Regions from separate parts of the Crystallibacter crystallopoietes genome, predicted to be linked through region 1. Evidence: riboswitches for the same ligand, from Rfam matches in the RefSeq annotation. Region 1 holds a riboswitch; each other region holds the start of a gene.

Region 1 (6,957 bases):
GGGTGGGAAGCGTAAGTCTGGGACTGGTCCACGTAGGGATTGGTACGGTTGGTGGCTTCCTGGATGTCGTCATCGGTACCCATCTGGCCGTCGGGGCCGGGCTGGTTGGTTGCCCGGGTCACCGCCATGAAGCGCAGGTGCGGCGGCACGTCATCGGCCGTGTTCAGCTTCCCGTCGCGTCCGGGGATCAGCGGATCGTCTTCCTTCAGCGGGACATAGACCGTGCCACCGGACTTGCTGACCAGGTCGAGGCCGTGGTCGAAGAACTGCCCGAAGAGGGTGAACAGGCCGTTATAGGGCGGCGAGAGTCCGACGTCGGTGGTGACATTCGGGATGAACAGTGTTTCCCCTGACGGAACACAGCCCTCGGGAATGCCCGCCGTCGTCGGTGTTGGATCCGTGGTGCAGGGGGCAACGCCGTCGGTGGTCTGGCTGCGCAAGGGAAAGCCCGCCGCCTTGACGGCTGCGGGGTTGGTGGATGTCTGGTCCACAATTAGGTTGCTGATGACGCGCGGCTGCGAGTCCCAGACGTCCTTCTTGGACGCGTACCCGGGATCGCCAGCGGCGGTAACGAACGGCGACGTGCTGTCTTCGGCCGGCCGGAAGTCCGGCGTGGTGAGCCGCGGGAACTTCTCCTGCGCGGCGCCGAATTTTTCGCGGTCTTCCTGCAGGTTGTTGCAGGAACCGTCTACCGTGCGCAGGCCATAGGAGACCAGCGGTCCCGGCACCTGGTTGGGGCCGTCGCCGAGCAGCGCTCCGCAGGGACCCGTGGCGGACGTCGTGTTGGCCACATGGGCCTCGGAAATCTTGATCTGCTTGAGAATAAACGCCAGATCCGCTGGCGTAACGGTAAATCCCTGGCCCACCACCCCAGCGTGGGCCGGACCTGCAAGGGCCGGAAGGCCCAGCGACGTGGTTAGTACAAGTGCGAGCATGCCGGCGACGCCGCGGCGCCGGTACCCAGTTTGTTTCGTGGCCGGTTGTCCGGCTCCAGCTTGTCGGGAGGATGCTTTGCGCCCCCGCGCATCCTCCCGCTTATTCCCCATAACCCTGTGAGTGAACATCTAAGACCCCTCGGTCTCGATTAGCGGCTCATCAGTCGACGCTGACTTCATCGATTGTTAATGGGCCGGAGTTAATCGTCGAGGCAGGACCTTGGTAAAAACCTAGAGATGGGGGGTCTGCGGCATCCCCTAAATAAGGGGATGAGTGCCTTTAGGGTTGGATTGTAGGGAAAAGCAGAGGGGGCAAACGGTTGCCATAGGCACCGCTTGCCCCCTCCAGATGGGTTAATCAGGCTGTCAGCTGGCGTTTCGAGGAGATGACTCCGGTATCGAAACCTGCCAGGTGCAGGCCGCCATGGAAGCGTGCGTGCTCAATCTTGACGCAGCGGTCCATGACCACATTGAGCCCGGCAGCCTCGGCTTTGGCCGCGACTTCCTCGTGCCAGGAGCCGAGCTGGAGCCAGATGGTCTTTGCGCCCACGGCGATGGACTCATCCAGCACGCCGGGGAGGTCATCGTGTTTGCGGAAAACCTCCACCAGGTCCGGGACCTCGGGCAGATCCGCCAGCGAGGCGTAAACCGGCTGGCCCAGGATCTCCTTGGCTACCGGGTTCACAAAGTAGACCTTGTACTTGCTCGAGGAGAGCAGGTACGTGGCCACGAAGTAGCTGGCCCGGCTCGGCTTGTCCGAAGCACCGACAATGGCGATGGTCTTGGTGTTGCGCAGGATGTTCAGGCGCTCCGGTGCGGACGGCCCGACCCACTTGCGCTCTGGCGCGGATACGCTCACTTGGCAGCTCCTTCTTCGGCTTCGACGAGATCCTCGACCGACTCGACCACGCGCGTGCCCGGTTCGGTGTGCGCGCTGCGGGCCGCCGGAACGGTGCAGGACTCTCCGGCGTAGGACGGTGACGCGAACTCGGAGGTGTCGAACACGTCGTCTTCATGGTCGCGGCTGGGGCCGTGCTCGGCGCCGGCATGCTGGGACTCGGCCAGGGCCTGGTCCAGGTCCCACAGGATGTCCTCGACGTCTTCGAGACCCACGGAAATGCGGATCAGGTCCTCGGGCACACCGGCGGCCAGCAGCTGTTCACCGGTCAGCTGCTGGTGCGTGGTCGAGCCCGGGTGCAGGACCAGGGTCCGCGCGTCGCCGATATTGGCAAGGTGGGAGGCCAGCTGCAGGGACTCGATGAACTTCTGTCCGGCAACGCGGCCGCCCTTGACCCCGAAGGAGAATACCGATCCGACGCCCTGCGGGAGGTACTTCCGGCCGCGCTCGTGGTGCGGGTGCGAGGGCAGGCCCGCATAGTTGACCCAGGAGACGCGCTCGTCCGCCTCGAGCCATTCGGCAACCCGGCGGGCGTTCTTCAGGTGCTCGTCCATCCGCTGCGGCAGGGTCTCCACGCCCTGCAGCAGCTGGAACGCGGACTGCGCCGACAGCGACGGCCCGATGTCGCGCAGCTGCTCCGAGCGGAGCTTGGTCAGGAAGCCGTACTCGCCGAAGTTGCCCCACCAGGAGACATTGCCGTACGAGGGTACCGGCTCCGTCATCTGCGGGAACTTGCCGTTGCCCCAGTTGAAAAGACCGCTTTCGACAACGACGCCGCCCAGCGTAGTGCCGTGGCCGCCCAGGAACTTGGTGGCCGAGTGGATGACGATGTCCGCGCCGTGCTCGATCGGACGGATCAGGTACGGCGTGCTCAAGGTGGCGTCGACGATCAGGGGGATCCCGGCGTCGTGCGCTACCGTGGCCAGGCCCTCGAGATCGGCAATGTCGCCGGACGGGTTGGCGACGATCTCCGTGTAGACGGCCTTCGTGTTCTCCTGCACTGCTGCGGCGAAATCGGCCGGATCATTGCTGTCGATGAACGTGGTCTCTACACCGAAGCGGCGCAGGGTGACATCGAGCTGCGTGATCGTCCCGCCGTAGAGCTTGGAAGAGGCCACAATGTGGTCCCCGGCTCCGGTCAGCGCGGCGAAGGTGATGAATTCCGCCGCCATGCCGGAGGACGTGGCGACGGCGCCGATGCCGCCTTCGAGCGAGGCGATCCGCTCCTCGAACGCGGCCACCGTGGGGTTGCCGATCCGCGAGTAGATGTTGCCGTACTTCTGCAGCGCGAAGAGGTTGGCGGCGTCGTCGGTGTCCTTGAAGACGAAGGACGTGGACTGGTAGATCGGTACGGCGCGGGCACCGTGCTCGGCGTCGGGAGTTCCACCCGCATGCAGGGCACGGGTGCGGAAGCCGAATGTGCGTTCAGCCATTAAAGCGTGGCTCCTTCAAAGTTGGTTTCGGGCAGCAGGTCCGTGTTCAGCTCAGTACCGTTCTTGCGGGCCAGGTCTGCCTCGAGTTCGCGGACGATCGGCAGGACGTTGCGGCCAAAGGCCTCGACCTCTTCCTGGAAATGCAGGTAGCAGGTCAGCATCAGGTTCACGCCGATCTTCTTGAAGTCCACGATACGTTGGGCAATCTGCTCCGGCGTACCTATAAGTCCTGTCTTGAAGCCATCGTTGTACTGGACCAGGTCCTCGTAGCTCGAATCGGCCCACATGCCCTTGCCGTCCTTGGTGGAGGCGCCGGCTTCCTGGACCGCGGCGCGGAAACCTTCGACGGCGGGGCGGTGCGCCTTGGCCACGATCTCGCGCAGCGTGTCCTTCGCCTCGGCTTCGGTGTCGCGGGCGATGACGAAGCCGTTCAGGCCGAACTTCGGGGTGCGGCCGACGGCGGCTGCGGCGGCCGTGACGCCGGAGATGTTGTCCTCGAAGCCCGCCAGGTCCTTGCCGTTGGAGAAGTACCAGTCGGCGGTGCGGCCGGCGGCGGCCTGGGCGGCGGTGGAGTTGCCGCCGAAGAAGATCTCCGGGTGCGCCCGGCCCGGGACGTCCAGCGGCGCCGGGTTCAGGGTGAAGTTGTTGATGTTGTAGTACTTGCCGGACTGCGAGTACTCCTGCTCGGTCCACAGGCCGCGCAGCACCCGGATGAACTCCTCGGTGCGGACGTAGCGCTCGTCATGCTCGAGCCACTCCAGTCCGAAGTTCACGAACTCGTCCTTGAGCCAGCCGGACACAACGTTGACGGCCGCGCGGCCGCCGGAAATGTGGTCCGCCGTAATGATGAACTTGGCCAGCACGCCGGGATGCCACATGCCCGGGTGGACGGCGGAGATAACCTTGAGCTTTTCGGTGGCGCCGAGCAGGGCCAGCGAGAAGCTGGTGGCCTCGTGCTGCTTGTCCGCGCCGTAGCTGGCGGCGTAGCGGGTCTGCGTCAGGGCATATTCGAAGCCGGAGTTCTCGGCGATCCGGGCCAGCTTCTTGTTGTAGTCGAAGTCCCAGCTGGTGCGCTGTTCAATGGTGGAGACCACCAGGCCGCCGGAAACGTTCGGGACCCAGTAGGCGAATTTCAGCGGGGTTTCGAGATCAGCTACCTGGCTGACCGAGGTGTTGGTGCTCATGGCGAATTCCTTCAAAGTCTGCGCCGCGGCGCGATGTGCGGGAATCCCGGGCAATGACGATCCGTCGGGCGCCAGGCCGGACAGCCTTGCGCCATCCGGATCAAAGATTGCTTGCGCTCTCTCCATCGCTTCTGGCGGTAGCACCTCTCCGGTGGAGTCCGGATGGTTGCTGCGGCGTCAAAGAGCCAGATCTCTCGGCCGCTCGGGATGGTCCCGACTATTCTCGCAACTGTTACGGGCGGCGGCCAAGAATATTTAGCCGCATTGCGTTCTCCCGGGAGTTTGCCGAGTGTGCTGGATATCAACAATGTTTTCCACAGCTTCGAAGAGGCTCTGGCCGTGGAACTGCATGTTTGGACATCCTCTTGACTATGCAGAACTTGGATCCCATCGCAGAGTATGTGGCACGGTACGGGGGTACGCTCCAGGTCGCGGACTTGGTCAAGGCAGGCTTCGGGTCTTACCGCATCAGGGCAGCCATCGCCCAGGGGGACATTGTTGCGCTGAGGAGGGGCCTCGTCGGAACGCCAAATGCCGACCCGGTTCTACGGTCTGCGCTGATGCCGGGCGGGTTGCTCACCTGTGTCTCAGCCGCCAAGGAGCTCGGCTTGTGGACCATTAAGAATCCGAGCCAAGTGCATGTGTGGACACACAACGGCCGGCACCCCGGCCCCTTCGTCAAACACCGTGGCCAGTTGTTGGGCGAGCGAGGCCCGGGCAATTACGTCGCAGTCCTTGACTGCGTCCTCCACGCCATTCGTTGCCGTCCCCGGCTGGAAGCACTGGTGATTGCGGAGTCGGCAGTGCGCCGGCAAGCAGTAACCCGGGAACAGCTGTTGGAACTCTTACCGGGTAAACGGAACGGTGTCCGCCGGGCAGTGGTCAAGGGCATCGGGGACGATGCCGATTCACCGCTTGAAGTCATTGCCCGGGATCTGTTCCGTACGGCAGGACTTCATGTAGAAACGCAGGTGCGGATCCGAGGGCTTGGACGCGTTGACATGATTGTCGAGCGATGCCTCATCGTCGAGTTGGACGGCTTCGACTTTCACTGGGACCGGGCATCCTTTCGAAACGACCGGAAGCGGAACAACGCCGGCGTCCTGAGCGGCTATCCTACTTTGCGCTATCTGTACGAGGACCTGGTATTTACGCCGGAGAAAGTCGTGGCAGAGGTAAAAACGGCAGTTCGTCGAGTGGCCTGAGGCGAGTTATGCGCGATCGATGGATGCTCGAGCCCAAGTTCAGGCCTAACGGTCCATGTTCTGGAACCTGCCGACGCTGTGACTGGGCATGATGCAGATGCCCCCTTCAAAACATGGGCTCGAGCAGGGCGCGGGAAGGGCAGCAGGGCGCGGGCAGGACAGCGGGGCGTGGGGCCGGTACAGGGCAGCGCAGGGCGGGGGCATGGCAGCGGGGGCAGGGCAGGGCCGAGGGGTCCGGCTGCGGTGCCGGCCCCCGGGCCGGGCTACCGCGCCTCGCAGATCTCCTTGATGTCCGCGATGCAGGGCTCATTCTGCAGGCTCGTGGTGTCGCCCAACGTGCTGCCCTCGAACAGCTGGGTCAGCAGGCGCCGCATGATCTTGCCGGACCGGGTCTTGGGCACGTCCGGGACAAACACGATCTCGCGCGGCTTGGCGATCGGCCCGATCTGGGTCGCAACATGCGCGCGCAACTCGGCAGCGGCCGCAGCCTGCTCAGCCGTCGGCTCGGCGGCCGTGGATGCAGCGATCAGCGACTTGTCCGCCGGCACCACGAACGCGGTGGCCGCGTGGCCGGTCTTCGCGTCAAACGTGGGGCACACGCCGGCCTCCACCACCGCCGGGTGCGAGACCAAGGCGGACTCGATCTCGATGGTGGACAAACGGTGGCCGGAAATGTTGATCACGTCATCGGTGCGGCCGAGGATCCAGGTGTCGCCGTCGTCGTCGAACCGCGCGCCGTCGCCGGCCAGGAACCAGCCCTGGTCCGCGTACTTCTCCCAGTAGGAGGTGAAGTAGCGCTCGGGATTGCCCCACACGGTTCGCGCCATCGAGGGGCCCGTCTTGGTGACCACGATGTTGCCCTGCACGTTCGCGCCTACGCGCTTACCGGCGTCGTCGACAATGTCGGTGGCCACGCCGGGCAGCGCGCGGGTGGCGCACCCCGGCTTGAAGGACGCGTCCGTCTGGCGCGGGGAGAGGATGGTCGCGCCGGTTTCGGACTGCCACCAGGTGTCCACCATGGGAACGCCCGAGGCCGGATCTCCGGTCAGCGAGTCGCGGCCGACCTGGGTGCGCAGCCAGCGCCAGGCCTCGGGGTTCACGGCCTCGCCCACCGTGCCGCACAGGCGGATGGAGCTGAGGTCGTAGTCGGCGGGGATGCCGTCCGGGAACCAGCCCATCAGGGAGCGCACCAGCGTGGGCGCCGTGTAGTAGCTGGTCACGCCGTAGCGCTGGATGATCTCGAAGTGGCGGCCCGGGTGCGGGGTGTTGGGCGTGCCCTCGAAGATGACCTGGGTGACGCCG
Region 2 (6,957 bases), 950 kb from region 1:
TCGCGTTCACGGTTGCGGTCAGGAACGACTCGCTGCACCCGGCGCGTCTGGCCGTCGACTACATGGTCCACTACGTCAAGGCCAACGGAACGCTGGCACCGAAGGTCTTCAAACTCGCCGTCGCGGAGCTGGAACCGGGCGAGACACGCCGGTTCGGCAAGGCCCATGCACTCCGGCCGATGACCACCCGCGTGCACTACGCCGGCCGCCACCTACTCCAAGTGCAGGTGAACGGCCAACTATCAGCGGCGGCGGAGTTCGACGTCGTTATTTAGCGGCAGGGGAGCAATGGCAGGAATTCGACGATAACTGGCAGTTTTCCGGCCATGGAATCCGGTAGGCGCGGCGTTGACGCTAAGACCCATCGGAATCCGTGAAGAAAGCAGGACCAGCCATGAGCCTCCAGCCTCCGGAATACTGGCTGAAGATCCACAACATTGAACTGCAGCAGCTGATGGCGCAGGCAGAGCGGACCCGCCAGCGCTCGCGGTACCAAGGGAATGGGACTGCCCTGCGGTCGCCGAAGAACAGGGCCAAGTCCGTGGCTCCAGTCAAGAGCGAAGTCGTAGCCCCAGCGGTAACAGCCTACGCAAGCGATAATCGTGCGCGGGCCTGGTTCCACAGCTTGATGCCACGGCTGAGGCGGGGAGCGCTATCGGCACCCGCACCGGCTGGGCGGCAGCCAGCCGACTGCTGCGCCTGACGGTCAAGGTTGAGCGCTGTGCCTGAGCCGTGCCTACGCCCGGAACCGGACGAATCCGCCTGATCCGTCCGGTTCCTTCGGCGTCGGTCGTAGACTCGGGCCATGGCACGCTTTTTGGTTTTTGTTGTTCTTGCGGTGCTGGGCTTTATTACCATCGTGGCCGCGTCGTTCGGCTCCGTTGGCTGGTGGGTGCTGGCCGCCGTCGTTGTTGCGCTCTTGGTGATCGGGATCTGGGACGTGGTCCAGACCCGGCACTCGATCCTGCGGAACTACCCCATCCTGGGGCATATGCGGTACGTGCTGGAATCCATCCGGCCGGAAATCCAGCAGTACTTTGTCGAGCGGAACGTGGACGGAAAGCCGTTCAACCGCGATGTGCGGTCGCTGGTGTATGCGCGTGCCAAGGGCGAGAACAGCCACAAGGCCTTCGGCACGGAGCGCGAAGTGAACCAGATCGGCTACGAATACCTGATCCATTCCACCGCTCCGGTGGCGCCACCCAAGCAGCATCCCCGGATACCCTTGGGCGGGCCTGATTGCAGGCAGCCCTACGATATTTCGCTGTTCAACGTCTCTTCCATGAGCTTCGGCTCGCTGTCGAAGAATGCCGTGCTCGCGATGAACAAGGGTGCGGCGCTCGGCGGTTTTGTGCAGGAAACCGGTGAAGGCGGCCTGACGAAGTACCACCTCGAATACGGTGCCGACCTGATCTGGGAGATAGGTTCAGGCTACTTCGGCGCGCGGGACAAAGACGGACACTTCAGCCCAGAAGCCTTCATCCCGAAGGCGGCGCGTCCCGAGGTCAAGGGCATCAGCATCAAACTTTCGCAGGGGGCCAAGCCCGGTCTGGGCGGTGTCCTGCCGGGTTCTAAAGTCACCCCGGAGATCGCCGAAGCCCGCGGCGTGGAGATGGGCGTCGACTGCGTGTCGCCTGCCAGCCACAGCGCCTTCGGCACGCCGCGGGAACTGATCCGCTTCGTCAAGCAGCTGCGCGAGCTTTCCGATGGAAAGCCCATCGGCTTCAAGCTGTGCGTGGGCTCGCGGGTGGACGTGCTCGCCATTTGCAAGGCGATGCTGGAGGAGAAGGTGACGCCGGATTTCATCGTCGTCGATGGTTCCGAAGGCGGCACCGGCGCGGCGCCGCTGGAGTACCAGGACAACGTGGGCACGCCGCTGACGGAGGGCCTGATGCTGGTGCACAACGCCCTGGTCGGCGTGGGGCTGCGGGAGCGCGTCCGCATTGCCGCCGCGGGGAAGGTCGCCTCCGGCTCGGACATCGTCAAGCGCCTGATCGAAGGCGCGGACTTCACCATGAGCGCGCGGACCATGATGATGGCCACCGGCTGCATCCAGGCGCAGAAATGCCATACCAACGAATGCCCGGTGGGCGTGGCCACGCAGAACCCGCGGCTGGTGCGCGCGCTCAACGTCGAGGACAAGGGCCAGCGCGTTTTCAACTACCAGAAGCTCACTGTGGACGAGAGCGTCCAGATCATGGCGTCGATGGGCTGCAAATCCCCGGACGAGGTCTCGCCGCGGATGCTTCGGCGCCGCGTGGACCATCTGACCACGCGCTCCTACGAGAACATCTACAACTGGATGGAGCCCGGCGAACTGCTCAAGGATCCTCCCCGCGGCTGGAGCGAAGACTGGAACCTGGCCAACGCTGACTACTTCCGCGAACCGCCCAAGAAGCCAGCCGAGGACGAACACAAGACGGAGCCCGTACCCGGCAGTCCGGAGTATGACCGGGCCCGGATCCCCGGCGACAAACACCAGCCCGAAGGCCAGGTTGGCCGGCCCGAAGGCGAGCTGGGCCGCTAGGAACTATAGAAGTCCTCGTGTTACAAAACGGTTGAACGTACCGTGCTGCACCATGCAGAATCGGACACAGAATCAAGAGTTCCAACCTTCGGCCCTGGCCGGTTGGACGGCAACCCTCGTAGCTGTAGCGGGGTGCCCCAGGTGAAGATTCGACGCCGGCCCAAACGGGAGGCGTAAGTATGGCGCCCTGCTCCGGCGTGCGCCGACAGGAAGGATTCAACCATGACTGAAACAGCTCTCCGCGACCTGGCCGAAGATCGTGCCACCCGTCTGGATGAGGCCGGCGCCTTCTGGACCGGCAAGATCGCTGAAGACACCGCCAACGCCAAGCTGACGTTCAAGGTGGCAGGCCAGGGAACCGGCCCGGTGGCCACCCGTGTCACCGCGGGCAAACACGAGTTTTCCGTTGACGAACCGGCGGGCCTGGCCGGCGAGGATACCGCTGCCAGCCCGGTGGAGTACGCGCTGGGCGCCCTGGCTTCATGCCAGGTAGTGGTCTACCGGCTGTACGCACACCAGCTAGGCATCCGTTTCGACGAGATCAGCATCGACGCCGAGGGCGATCTGGACGTGCAGGGCCTGTTCGGCGCCGATCGGAGTGTGCGCCCCGGCTTCAGCGCGGTGCGGTTGAGCGTGAACATCAACGGCCCCGAAACGCAGGAACGCTACGAGGAGCTGCGCCGCACGGTAGACGCGCACTGCCCGGTGCTGGATCTCTTCGCCAATCCCACTCCGGTCAGCGCCGAGGTCTTCAAGAAGTAGCTCCGGCTATTCCCCTTCGGCGCGGTCCCTCGTACCCTAGGGCCAGGAGGTAATTCACGATGAAGGCATCGCCAGGCAACAGGATCATTGTCCGCGGCCGGACCGTCGAGTCGTCCGACCGGCACGGGGAAATCGTCGAGGTCAGGGGAGATGACGGCGCTCCTCCGTACTTCGTGCGGTTCGACGACGGCCACGAATCCGTGGTCTTCCCCGGTGGGGATTTCGTAGTCCAGCACAACCCCTAGCCGCGGGCCGCACAGCCCGCACCAGCCGATAGCTGACTGAGGGCGGCAGCATGCTCATGCTGCCGCCCTCAGCACTGTCCAGCGCCGGCCGCGCTGGGCAATAAGACGCAGCCAACGCAACATGGCCGTTTCAGGGCGAAACATCGTAGTAATGTCGTGCAGTTACTCTTGCCGTGATCGGCGCCACCCTCGCGTCGCCGGCAATTTCCCATGCCTGAACGGCATCTGAACGAGAAAGGGGCATCGGCGTGGCTGTGTCACAACACGAATCCGAACCCTCACTAAAGAAAGTACTGGGGCGCTTCGACGTCCTCGCCCTGGGCTTCGGGGCCATGATCGGCTTCGGCTGGGTGGTCCTGACCGGAGGCTGGCTGGAGTCCGCCGGAACCATGGGCTCGGTGACGGCCATGCTTGCGGGCGGCATCATCATGGCCGTGGTCGGGCTGACCTATGCCGAGCTGTGCGCGGCGATGCCCAAGGCCGGCGGCGAGCACAACTACATCATGCGCGCGATGGGCCCGCGCCCGTCCTTCATCGGTTCCTGGGCCATCATCGGCGGCTACGTGACCATCGTGGCCTTCGAAGCGGTGGCGCTCCCGCGGACCGTCCAATATATCTTTCCCAACCTCAGCCAGGTCAAGCTCTGGAACGTCGCCGGTTTCGACGTCCACCTGACGTGGGCGCTGGTAGGTGCCGTTGCCGCCGTCGTTATTACCTGGATCAACATCCGCGGTGTGAAGGAAGCCGGCATTGTGCAGACCTTCGTGGTGCTGTTCCTGCTGGCCATCGGCCTGGTCATGATCGCCGGCGCCTTCACCGGCGGCGAGATCTCCAACATGGAACCGTTCTTCAACGGCGGTATGACCGGTTTCTTCGCGGTGCTCGTGGTGGTGCCGTTCCTCTTCATCGGGTTCGACGTGATTCCGCAGTCCGCGGAGGAAGTGAACATTCCGGCCCGCCAGATCGGCCGGCTCGTGGTGGTCTCGGTCATCCTGGCCACCATTTGGTATGTCATGGTGGTGCTGACCACGTCGTCGGCCATGCCGGCCAGCGAGCTGGCCGGGACGGACATCGCGACGGCGGACGCCGTGGGCGCGATGTTCGGCTCGGACATGATGGCCAAGGTGCTGATCGCCGGCGGTATCGCGGGCATCCTCACCTCGTGGAACTCGCTGCTGCTGGGCGCGTCCCGGCTGATGTTCTCGCTGGCGCGCTCCGGGATGCTGCCGGCCTGGTTCGGCAAGCTGCACCCCAAGTACGGCACCCCTCATAATGCCCTGCTGTTCATCGGCGCGCTGAGCTTCCTGGCGCCGTTCTTCGGTGTGGAGATGCTGGTCTGGTTGGTAGACTCCGGTGCGCCGAGCATCGTGCTGGCCTACACCATGGTGGCGATTTCCTTCCTGATCCTGCGCCGCCGCGAACCGCAGATGGACCGGCCGCTACGGATCGGCGGCAAGGGCAAGGGCGGCATCGCGATCGGCATCGCCGCGGCCGTGCTGGGTGTGGCCTTGTTCAGCCTGTACATGCCGGGGATGCCGGCTCAGCTGGGCATAGAGCCGTGGATCCTCTTCGGCCTGTGGTGGGTCATCGGGCTGGTCTACTTCTTCCGGGTGCCCGCCGGTATCAAGGCCGGACCGCTGGCGGAAGAGCACGTGTTGGAGCGGGTCCGCTCGCGCTGATGAAGCACGCTTACTCGCGCTGAGGCAGCATATGCTGCACTGACAGCAAGACAACGACGGCGGTGGCCGCCTTTCGTCCCCGTGCCGGCAAGGTGCCGGGTCGGGGACGAAAGGCGGCACCGCCGTCCTAATCAGTAGCGGTACGGGTTGTCTTCGGCGGCGCCGTGGCGGGCGTGTTCGAAGCCTTCCTGCCAGGCGTCCCGGACCGCGTGGGTCAGCTCCGCCAACAGTCGGTACGAGGGGTGGTCGGGGCCGACCCAGAGCATTTCTTCCTGTGCCCGGTCAAGAATCCCGTGGATCTGTTCGCTCAGTGCTTTCTCCTCAGGGCGCCCATGATTTTCCCGCCGATGCTGCCGTGTTCCGTGCCGGCGGCTCCGTAAGTACCGCGCGTTCTGCCCCGCGTGGTGCCGGGTGTATGACCGGTGCCCATCCTGCCCTTGCCGCCCAACCGCTCGGCGGCCCGCTTGATCCTGTTACCTATACCCATGGTGTTTCTCCTATGGCTGGCAGTGCCCGCCTGCAAGGACGCCGACAGGTCACGCCACTATTTTAAGTCCGGGTATGGCGAGCGCACTAGCAAGTCAGGCCATGGTGCCGGACGTGGCTACCGCGCCGAGAATGCCGAAGACGAAGATGAACAGCAGCACCCAGCCCAGCAGCATGAGCCCGTTGAGCACCAGTCCGGCGATCGCCATTCCCCTGCCCGCGGGTTCCTTGCTCAGCCCGACCAAGCCGAAGATGAATCCCACAATGGGCACTACGAAAGTGAACCCGAGAAACAGCGAAACCAGCCCCAGCACCATGGCCGTGACGCTGGCGCCCTTCGGCTGGGGCTGGACGTAGACCTGCTGGTAGACCGGCGCGGGATGTTGCGGCCCGGGCAGATTCGACGGCTGGTACGGATTGGACATGCTGACCCCCGGAGGTTGTGCTGAAAGGTTTTACCCAGCCTATCGCCGCCCTCCGACAGCCAGCGCACTGTTACCGGCTGCTCGCCTCCGTGCGGGGCTAGCTCATGAGACAGGCTCTTGAGCGTCCTGGGCTGCTGCTGCCTGAAGGGCGGAGGCGCGCAGGTCCGCTTTCATCACCTTGCCGGTGGACGTCCGCGGCAGCTCGTCGGTGAAAAGGATCCGGTCCGGCAGCTTGAATCCGGCCAGCCGTTCCCGCAGGTGAGCGCGCAGGCGCGCATCATTGACGGTGGCGGTGCTGCTGCGGATCACGAATGCCATCGGCCGCTCGCCCCACTTTTCGTGCGGAACGCCGACGACGGCGGCATCCAGCACCTCGGGGTGGGAGACGATGGCTTGCTCGACTTCGATCGTCGAGATGTTTTCGCCGCCGGAGATGATGATGTCCTTGGCCCGGTCCTTGAGCTGGATGTAGCCGTCGGCATGCATGACGCCCAGGTCCCCGGTATGGAACCAGCCGCCATGGAACGCTTCCGCGGTGGCTTCCTCATCCTTGTAATACCCGAGCATGACGTTGTTGCCGCGCAGGACGATCTCGCCAATGCTCTTCCCGTCCGCGGGCACGTCGTTCATCTCGGTGTCCACCACCCGGGCACTGTCCGCCTGCAGCATGCCCACTCCCTGGCGGGAGATTTTCTCGGCCCGCTCCGCAGCGGGGAGCGAGTCCCACTCCGGCTGGTGCTCGCAGATGGTGTTCGGGCCGTACACCTCGGTCAATCCGTACACGTGGACAACCGTGATTCCGAGGGCTTCGAGCTTGCCGATGATGGTTGGCG
Region 3 (6,957 bases), 630 kb from region 1:
TTTTATCGTCCGCGATCACAGCCCCAGATGAGGACTAATCCGGCAGGCACAGTCCAATGAAGGCGCCCAACTCTTCAAGTCCTTCCGGCTTGCTAGGGAGATAGCTGGTCAGTTCCCGGGAACGGACGACGACGGCCCGCCACTGCCCGCGGGAAACAGCTACATTGGTCCGATTGCGGTTGAGCACGAACTCCATTCCGCGCGGCGCTTCGGACGGTGCCGATACTGCCGTCGACACGATCACCACCGGCGCTTCCTGGCCCTGGAACTTGTCCACGGTTCCCACCCGGACACCGCCCAGTCCGGCTGACTCAAGCCGGTGCCGGATCAGTTGGACCTGGGCGTTGTACGGCGCCACCACCAGGATGTCACCGGCGCCCAGCGGCCGGGTCGTGCCGCCGTCCGTCCACTGCAGACCGAGATGCCGATGGACCTGCCGGAGAACTTCAGCGGCTTCCTCGGCCGATGAGGTCGAATTTCCCTGGTGCTCCAGCAGGATGCATTCCACTCCCGCTGGCACGCCCTGCAGCCGGCGCCCGTCCGCCGCCGGTGCACTATGCAGGCGGCCTTCATAGGCGAGCCGCGAGACTGCGGCACACAAAGCCGGGTGCATCCGCCACGTCAGCGCGAGGAAATAGCCCAGCTCGGGCGGCAGTGTGGCGTGACCGGCCGACAGCCAGCCCAGCGCGGACGTATCCACCGGTTCCGGGTGGGTGGCCTGGGTGACCTGCGGCAACTGCTGCGGATCTCCCAGCAGGAGCAGGCGCCGGGTGGCACGGGAGACGGCCAGGGTGTTGGCCAGCGAAAACTGTCCGGCTTCGTCGATAACCAGCAAATCCAGCGACCCTGGCGGAACTTTGCTGCCGGTCATCGTCCAGGCTGTGCCGCCGACAAGCGTCCCGCCCGGTTCCGTGAGCAACCGTTCCACGTCGGCGTCCGTGCGGTTCCGCCACGGGACGTTCTCCCCATTGAGCTTCTTGGCCACACGCTCCAGCGGGACGCGGCCCTTCTCCACCGCCGCCTTCATCATGTTTTCCACGACCGCGTGGGACTGTCCGACCACGCCAACCTTCCAGCCCTGCGCCACCAGGCGGCCGATGACATGGGCGCCAATATGCGTTTTGCCGGAGCCGGGCGGCCCTTGCACCGCCAGGTAGGAACGATCCAATGCCTGGACGGCGGTGGTGATCGCATCGATGTAGCCGTCCGGCTCCTGTCCAACGACCGGCAGCGACGCCAGGTTGCGCAGCCGAGGCGGAACCCTGCGGAGCAGATCGAGTGCCGGATGCGGCGGAAGCTGAGGCAACCCGCCGCTCACGAGTCCGGCAAGGTCCGCCAGTGCTTGCTTCAGCGACGTGGTGGCCGGCGGCTGGTTCGGCGACAGTGCCATCGGCAGCTGGTCATACGGATCCGCCTTGGACGGCAGCCGCTCCTGGACCAGCAGGACATCCTTGTCGCCGGCCGCATCCAAATCGATGACCTGCGTTTCAAAGCAGTAGCTGCGCTGGTCGACGCCGGTGTCCTTGGCCTGCAGGAAGTCCGGAAACGGCCGGTCGTAGAGCCGGCACAGCGAGGTGCCTTCCTTGATGGTCGAGCCGGGGGCCAGTGTTCCGGTCAGCCGGAGAACGCGGACACGATTCCGCTTCCCCGGCGGCACGGCCCACTCCTCAACAACCTCCGCGTCCTGCACGATGAACACGTCCCTCGTGTCGGCCCAGTCCGGCACCGGCGCGTTCAGCCGGTCGAAATGGCTCCACCAGAACTGCTTGTCCTCGCGCCGGTGGTAACCGACCGCCGCGGCAACCATGGCGATGGCCTGGTCATCATCGGACAGTGGCTTACCCGTATGGGCGGCCTTTTCCGCTGCGGCGGCCACGTGGTCCAGCAGCCGTTGTTCGTTCTGGGACGGCTCGTCCGAAACCTCGGGTGCCTTCCCGCCGTCGGCTGCGGCGGCACCATCAGCCGTCGAGCCGGGCTGGATGCCCCGTTCGGCCGCCAGCTTGAGCAGCCAGTTGCGCAGTTCGAGGGTGGAGACGCAGTCGTATTCGTTGTAGTCGCTGATTCCCGCGAGGATCTTCGCCGCCTCATCGGCCCGGCCGGCATCACGTGCCTCGCAGTAATGGGCATAGGCCACCACCGAGCCCCCGGCGTCCGTCACATCTCCGCTGCGCAGGTTGCTACCCATGTACAGCGGCTCGAGCTTCTTGATGCTGTAGGAGTTCTCCGAGATCCGCAGGCTGTTGCGCACCGTATCGTAGAGGTCGACCAGCACGCCTTCGCGCAGCAGCCCGTCCACGGCGTCCTCGCCCAGGACATGCTGCAGCGACAGCCGGCGCAGGGCCGCCTTTTCATAGTTGGCGTAGTGGTAGATGTGCAGGTCCGGATACCGTTCGCGCCGCTGCGCCACGTAATCCAGGAAACTGGCCAGGGCCCGGCCTTCCTCCGCACGGCTGTGCGCCCAGAACGGCAGGAACGGCGGCTTGTCCCGCGGCGAGACCGGGTTCTCCACCACGCCGAACAGGTACTCAAGGCCCCAGACGCCGGCGGCATCCTGCCAGAGCGGATCCCCCTCGAAGTCGAAGAAAATGTCACCCTCGCTGGGGCGGGGGAGCGCGGCCAGGGCGTTCTGCTCCAAGACCCTGTAGGCGACCTTATGGGGTTCGCCGTCTTTGTCCGTGAACTCGACCGATCCGTCCGGCTCCTGGACACCGGTCTGCATCCGCGCCTGGTCCCGCAGCCTGGCCAACGTCCCGCCGGAACCTTCGCCCGCTGGCAGCGGCATGGCGGCGAAATCGTCGATGGTGCGGATCCCGTCTGCCATCAGTTGCCGCCGGCGGGTGGTGCTCATGTGCGAAACCATCAGCAGGTCCCGGTGCAGTTTGACCTGCTCCGAGCAGTAATCGCAGCGGCCGCAGGCCGTATAGCGTTCGTCATTCCAGGCCACCGCATCCGGCTGCCCGCGGTGCTGGCCGGTGATGGCCAGGAACCGGGCCCGGCGTTCCTTGAAGGCGGGCAGGATGTCCGTCAGGCTGTGGTTGCTGTGCACGCCGTTTCCCAGCACCAGCGTGACCGTGGGGGAGGGCGTGATTCCGGCTTTGGCGAGCTGGTCGCCGTAGGCGGCAAGCTGCAGCAGGGCGGTCACCTTGGCGTGGCGGGCCAGCTTGGTGTCATACACCGCGTAACGCAACGTCCCGCCGTCGTTCTCCTTCACGAGGAAATCCGAGCGGCCGTGGAAGGTGCCGTCAAAAAAGGATGCCTGGAACACAACGTCCGCCCCGGTCTCCAGGGCTGCAATGGATTCGGCATGCTTGGCGGTGAGCTCCGGGCGGGTGTAGCCGGTGGTTTCGGCAATCTCCACAACGCCGACCCCGAACCGGTCCTTGAATTCCTGCAGCACCCGGTGCTCATGGACATCGCCGAGCACGGCCGTCCGCTCCAGCATCTCGTCCGGAGCGAAGACGGCCTTGGGCGTGCGGCCCAGCTTCTCGTCCAGCTTCCGCAGCAGCTGGTACTCGCAGCCGGCGGCGACCACCAGGTCACTGGCAGTGAAGACCAGCTCCGGTTCGGCACCGGCTGATTCGGATTCAAGCAGGAACACAAGGCCTCCCGGGCTGACGGTGCCGCCGGCGCCGGAATCCCTGAGTTGATTTCCGGCGTCCGCGATGTTGATAGACGTAATTAACTTCTACCAGCCCGGTCTGACAACTTATGACGATATTGCGGCGGTTACCTGTCCGCGGGGTCCATTTCCATCCGCACCAGCGAAAAGAAGCGGTTGCCAGCGCCGCTGCGGGTGCTGGGAATGAGCAGTTTTGCGTACTTCTCGCACCACTGGGCGGTGCCGTCGGAGTCCAGGGCGGCCTTTTGTACAGCGTCGATGTCCTCTGAGTAGAACATCTTCTGTACGCCCTGCTGGCAGAACTGCACCAGGCTGAGCTCGGCTTCAATGTGGATCCGGACATCCACCCATTCGTCAAAGATGCTTTCGTCCGGAAGGCTCGCGGCCTGGTCGGTGTGGTTGCGGTCGTGTGCTGTTGAGTATGTATTCATCATTTCGTTCTCTCGATAGTTCTTGCCCGCACGGGTCCCCCTTAGAACCTCGTCGTTCTGCGAATATGCAGGCCGCTTCGTCATCCGAACCACCCACGAACATGGGGTTGGTGCGTGACCGGTCGGAGCCTTTGCAACACCACCGGCTAGCCGACTGTGTTGCCCGTCACATCTCGTGAAGCACTCCTACTATATGGTCACGGACGCAGATAGCCAAACGATTGCCCACAGGTAAACATTCGGATTGGGCAAGATGTCGCTCCAAGTCGCTGGTTCTCGTCCTGTTACACAGCATGAACAACAGTGCGTGACGCAGGTGCCAAACCCGTGGCATACTCTCAACAGCTTCAGGAACTGCGGTCGCTAAGCTCCGACTTGGCCGCATACCAACCCCACGCTCTCTGGGTGGTTCGGATGACGAAGCGGCCTGCATTCGCCGTTGGCAGATGGTGCGGGCAAGAGCACGCGAAAGGACCGGTGCCCGGCACCGTTTTTCATGACCAGTATTTCCCCTGCGCGCCAGGATCTGCGCGTAATGAGCCTCAATGACTACGAGCAAGTAGCAGCCGCCCGGGAGGATTTTGTTGATTTCCTCCTGCGCACCGGCCGCGCTGCCGCCGCCAGGTCTGCTGCCGCCGGCCCGATCAACCCGGGCTCGTGAGGGAGCAAGCCGGCCTGCTGCTTGATACGGATGTGGTGACGGAGGTGCGTAGCGCCGAGCCGCACGCCGCCGTCGTCGATTTCCTGCAGCAGCGCCGACACCTGCGCATCTTCATCTCCGCGTTGACCGTTGGGGAACTGCGAGCCGCGCACGCCCAGCAGGAAACAGCGTCAAACAACGACGACGGCCGCTGGCTTGCGGAGCTGACCAAGCGCTTTGATGGCTTCATCCTGCCGGTGGACCTGAAGGTCGCGACGGTCTGGGGGCCAATGTCCAGCCGCCCGGATGTTCCGGCGGTGGAGTCGCTGATCGCGGCCACGGCCGTCCGGTACTGCCTGACGGTGGTGTCCCGCAACGTTGCCGGCTACAGCAAGCTTGCCGTGCCGGCCATCGATCCGTGGCAAGTGGGCCGGTACGCCGTGGCGCAGACCCCGGCTCCGGACCATAAGCCCGGGTAGTTCGCTAGCCAGGGTAACTGTGGAAGCGGGCGCAACTGGATAGGCTTTCCTTATGTTCCGGTACACCTTGCGCCAGATCCAGTACTACGTGGCCGTCGCGGAGTCCGGCTCCATCAGCGGCGCCGCACAGGCCTGCCATGTGTCGCAGGCGGGAATGTCGCTGGCCATCAACGAGCTGGAAAAGGCCGTCGGGACCCAGCTGATCGTCCGGCGGAAGGCGAAAGGCATTACCCTGACCACCGCCGGGCGGGGCTTCCTGAAGGACGCGCAGGTGCTCCTGCGCGAAGCCGAGGAGATCCAGGCCCGGATCGAGGAGCGGCACGGCGAGCTGGCCGGGCCGCTGGCGATCGGCTGCTACACCACGCTCTCGGCTTTCTGGGTCCCGTTGATGACGGCGGGTTTCGCGGCACCGAATCCCAAACTGGAGCTCACCATCACCGAAGGAGCGGCCGACGAGCTGCAGCTGCAGATGCTGGAGGGCAGGCTCGACGCCGTGCTGACCCACACGCGGCATGTCACCGGCGGCGCGGAAATGCGGGTGATCAAGGAAGGCCGGCCCTATATCCTGCTGGGGGCGGAGCACCGGTTGGCCGGCCGCGCGAAGATCGCCCTGCCGGAGCTCGCCTCGGACGACATGGTGCTGCTGGACATTCCCTCGGTGCGCGATAACCAGCTGCCGAACCTGCGCGACGCCGGGCTCGACCCGAAAATTGCCTGGCGGTCGACCAGTTTTGAAGCTGTGCGCGGGATGGTGGCCCGTGGACTGGGCTATACGGTCCTGGTCCAGCGGCCTCCGCTGGATGTCAGCTACGAAGGCTTGCCGCTGGTCTGCGTTCCCATCGACGGGCATATTGGCCACAGCGACATCTGTTTCGCCTACCCGGGGCGCCAGCGGTTAAGCCGGCGCTTGACCGCGCTGATGGATTATTGCGCCCAGAGCGTCGGCGCTGGCGACGGGGCAGCGGGGCGGTAGAGCAGGGAGGAGGCCGGGCTGACCGGGCGGCTGAACCGGAAGCGGCTGAGCCGAAACGCCGCTAACCGAAACGCCGCTTAACCAAGCGGTGCCGGCTCCCGCAGGAACCGGCACCGCCGTCGTCGTACTTTTATTTCATTTCACTGCTCAGGTCCATGTTCTTGCCTTCCTTGGTGGCCAGCACACAGACGGCCGCCACAACGAAGGACAGGAGCCAGACCAGGCCGACCAGCCACAGCTCCCCGCCGGCGACGATGACCAGACCGGAGACGATCATCGGCGTGAAGCCCGCGCCGAGGGTCGAGGAAGACTGGTAGGTCAGCGAGGCGCCCGTGTAGCGCATCCGGGTGGGGAAGAGCTCGGCCACGAAGGCACCGAACGGGCCGAAGATGACGCCCTGGATGATGCCGTTGGCCAGGAACAGGCCGATGGCGAAGCCCCACAGCGTGTCGGTCTGCAGCAGCCACAGGATGGGGTAGGCCAGGACGGCGCCGGCGATCATGCCGGCCAGCATGACCGGCTTGCGGCCGTACTTATCGCTCAGGCGGGCCGCGAACCAGATGGCCACGATGGTCAGGGTGGCGCCGACGGCCTTGATGTTGAGGACCGAGGTGGTGTCCACGCCCGCTTCGATGATGTAGGAGACGGCCCACACCGTCATCAGGCCCTGCACGGTGTAGGAGCTCATGCCGGCCAGTACGCCCAGCACCAGGTTCTTCGGGTACTTGGTGACGACCTCGACGAACGGGATCTTCTTCTTTTCCGCGGTGGCTTCGAGTTCCAGGAACAGCGGTGTCTCGGCAACCTTGAGCCGG

The links. A riboswitch is a leader RNA that binds a small molecule or an ion and turns the genes downstream of it on or off. The one in region 1 is predicted to bind S-adenosylmethionine.
Region 2: another riboswitch for S-adenosylmethionine. It lies ahead of AC20117_RS03920 (OsmC family protein); the one in region 1 lies ahead of sfnG (dimethylsulfone monooxygenase SfnG).
Region 3: another riboswitch for S-adenosylmethionine. It lies ahead of AC20117_RS11125 (hypothetical protein); the one in region 1 lies ahead of sfnG (dimethylsulfone monooxygenase SfnG).

The regions. Positions count from the first base shown of each region.
Region 1 covers NZ_CP018863.1:1,750,013-1,756,969, forward strand. The annotation lists gene AC20117_RS08345 (peroxidase family protein) at 1-935, opposite strand, end outside; gene AC20117_RS08350 (CoA-binding protein) at 1,294-1,794, opposite strand; gene AC20117_RS08355 (O-acetylhomoserine aminocarboxypropyltransferase/cysteine synthase family protein) at 1,791-3,266, opposite strand; gene sfnG (dimethylsulfone monooxygenase SfnG) at 3,266-4,450, opposite strand; SAM riboswitch class I at 4,570-4,664, opposite strand; gene AC20117_RS08365 (hypothetical protein) at 4,822-5,655, shown strand; gene acs (acetate--CoA ligase) at 5,919-6,957, opposite strand, start outside.
Region 2 covers NZ_CP018863.1:801,699-808,655, reverse strand. The annotation lists gene AC20117_RS03935 (DNA alkylation repair protein) at 1-275, shown strand, start outside; gene AC20117_RS03925 (FMN-binding glutamate synthase family protein) at 806-2,527, shown strand; SAM riboswitch class IV at 2,598-2,713, shown strand; gene AC20117_RS03920 (OsmC family protein) at 2,750-3,289, shown strand; gene AC20117_RS03915 (DUF1918 domain-containing protein) at 3,349-3,534, shown strand; gene AC20117_RS03910 (APC family permease) at 3,867-5,213, shown strand; gene AC20117_RS24095 (hypothetical protein) at 5,345-5,479, opposite strand; gene AC20117_RS03905 (hypothetical protein) at 5,521-5,700, opposite strand; gene AC20117_RS03900 (DUF4190 domain-containing protein) at 5,795-6,124, opposite strand; gene AC20117_RS03895 (long-chain-fatty-acid--CoA ligase) at 6,227-6,957, opposite strand, start outside.
Region 3 covers NZ_CP018863.1:2,379,202-2,386,158, forward strand. The annotation lists gene AC20117_RS11120 (TM0106 family RecB-like putative nuclease) at 35-3,598, opposite strand; gene AC20117_RS11125 (hypothetical protein) at 3,727-4,053, opposite strand; SAM riboswitch class IV at 4,064-4,231, opposite strand; SAM riboswitch class IV at 4,396-4,518, shown strand; gene AC20117_RS23290 (hypothetical protein) at 4,547-4,711, shown strand; gene AC20117_RS11130 (PIN domain-containing protein) at 4,708-5,169, shown strand; gene AC20117_RS11135 (LysR substrate-binding domain-containing protein) at 5,222-6,142, shown strand; gene AC20117_RS11140 (MFS transporter) at 6,273-6,957, opposite strand, start outside.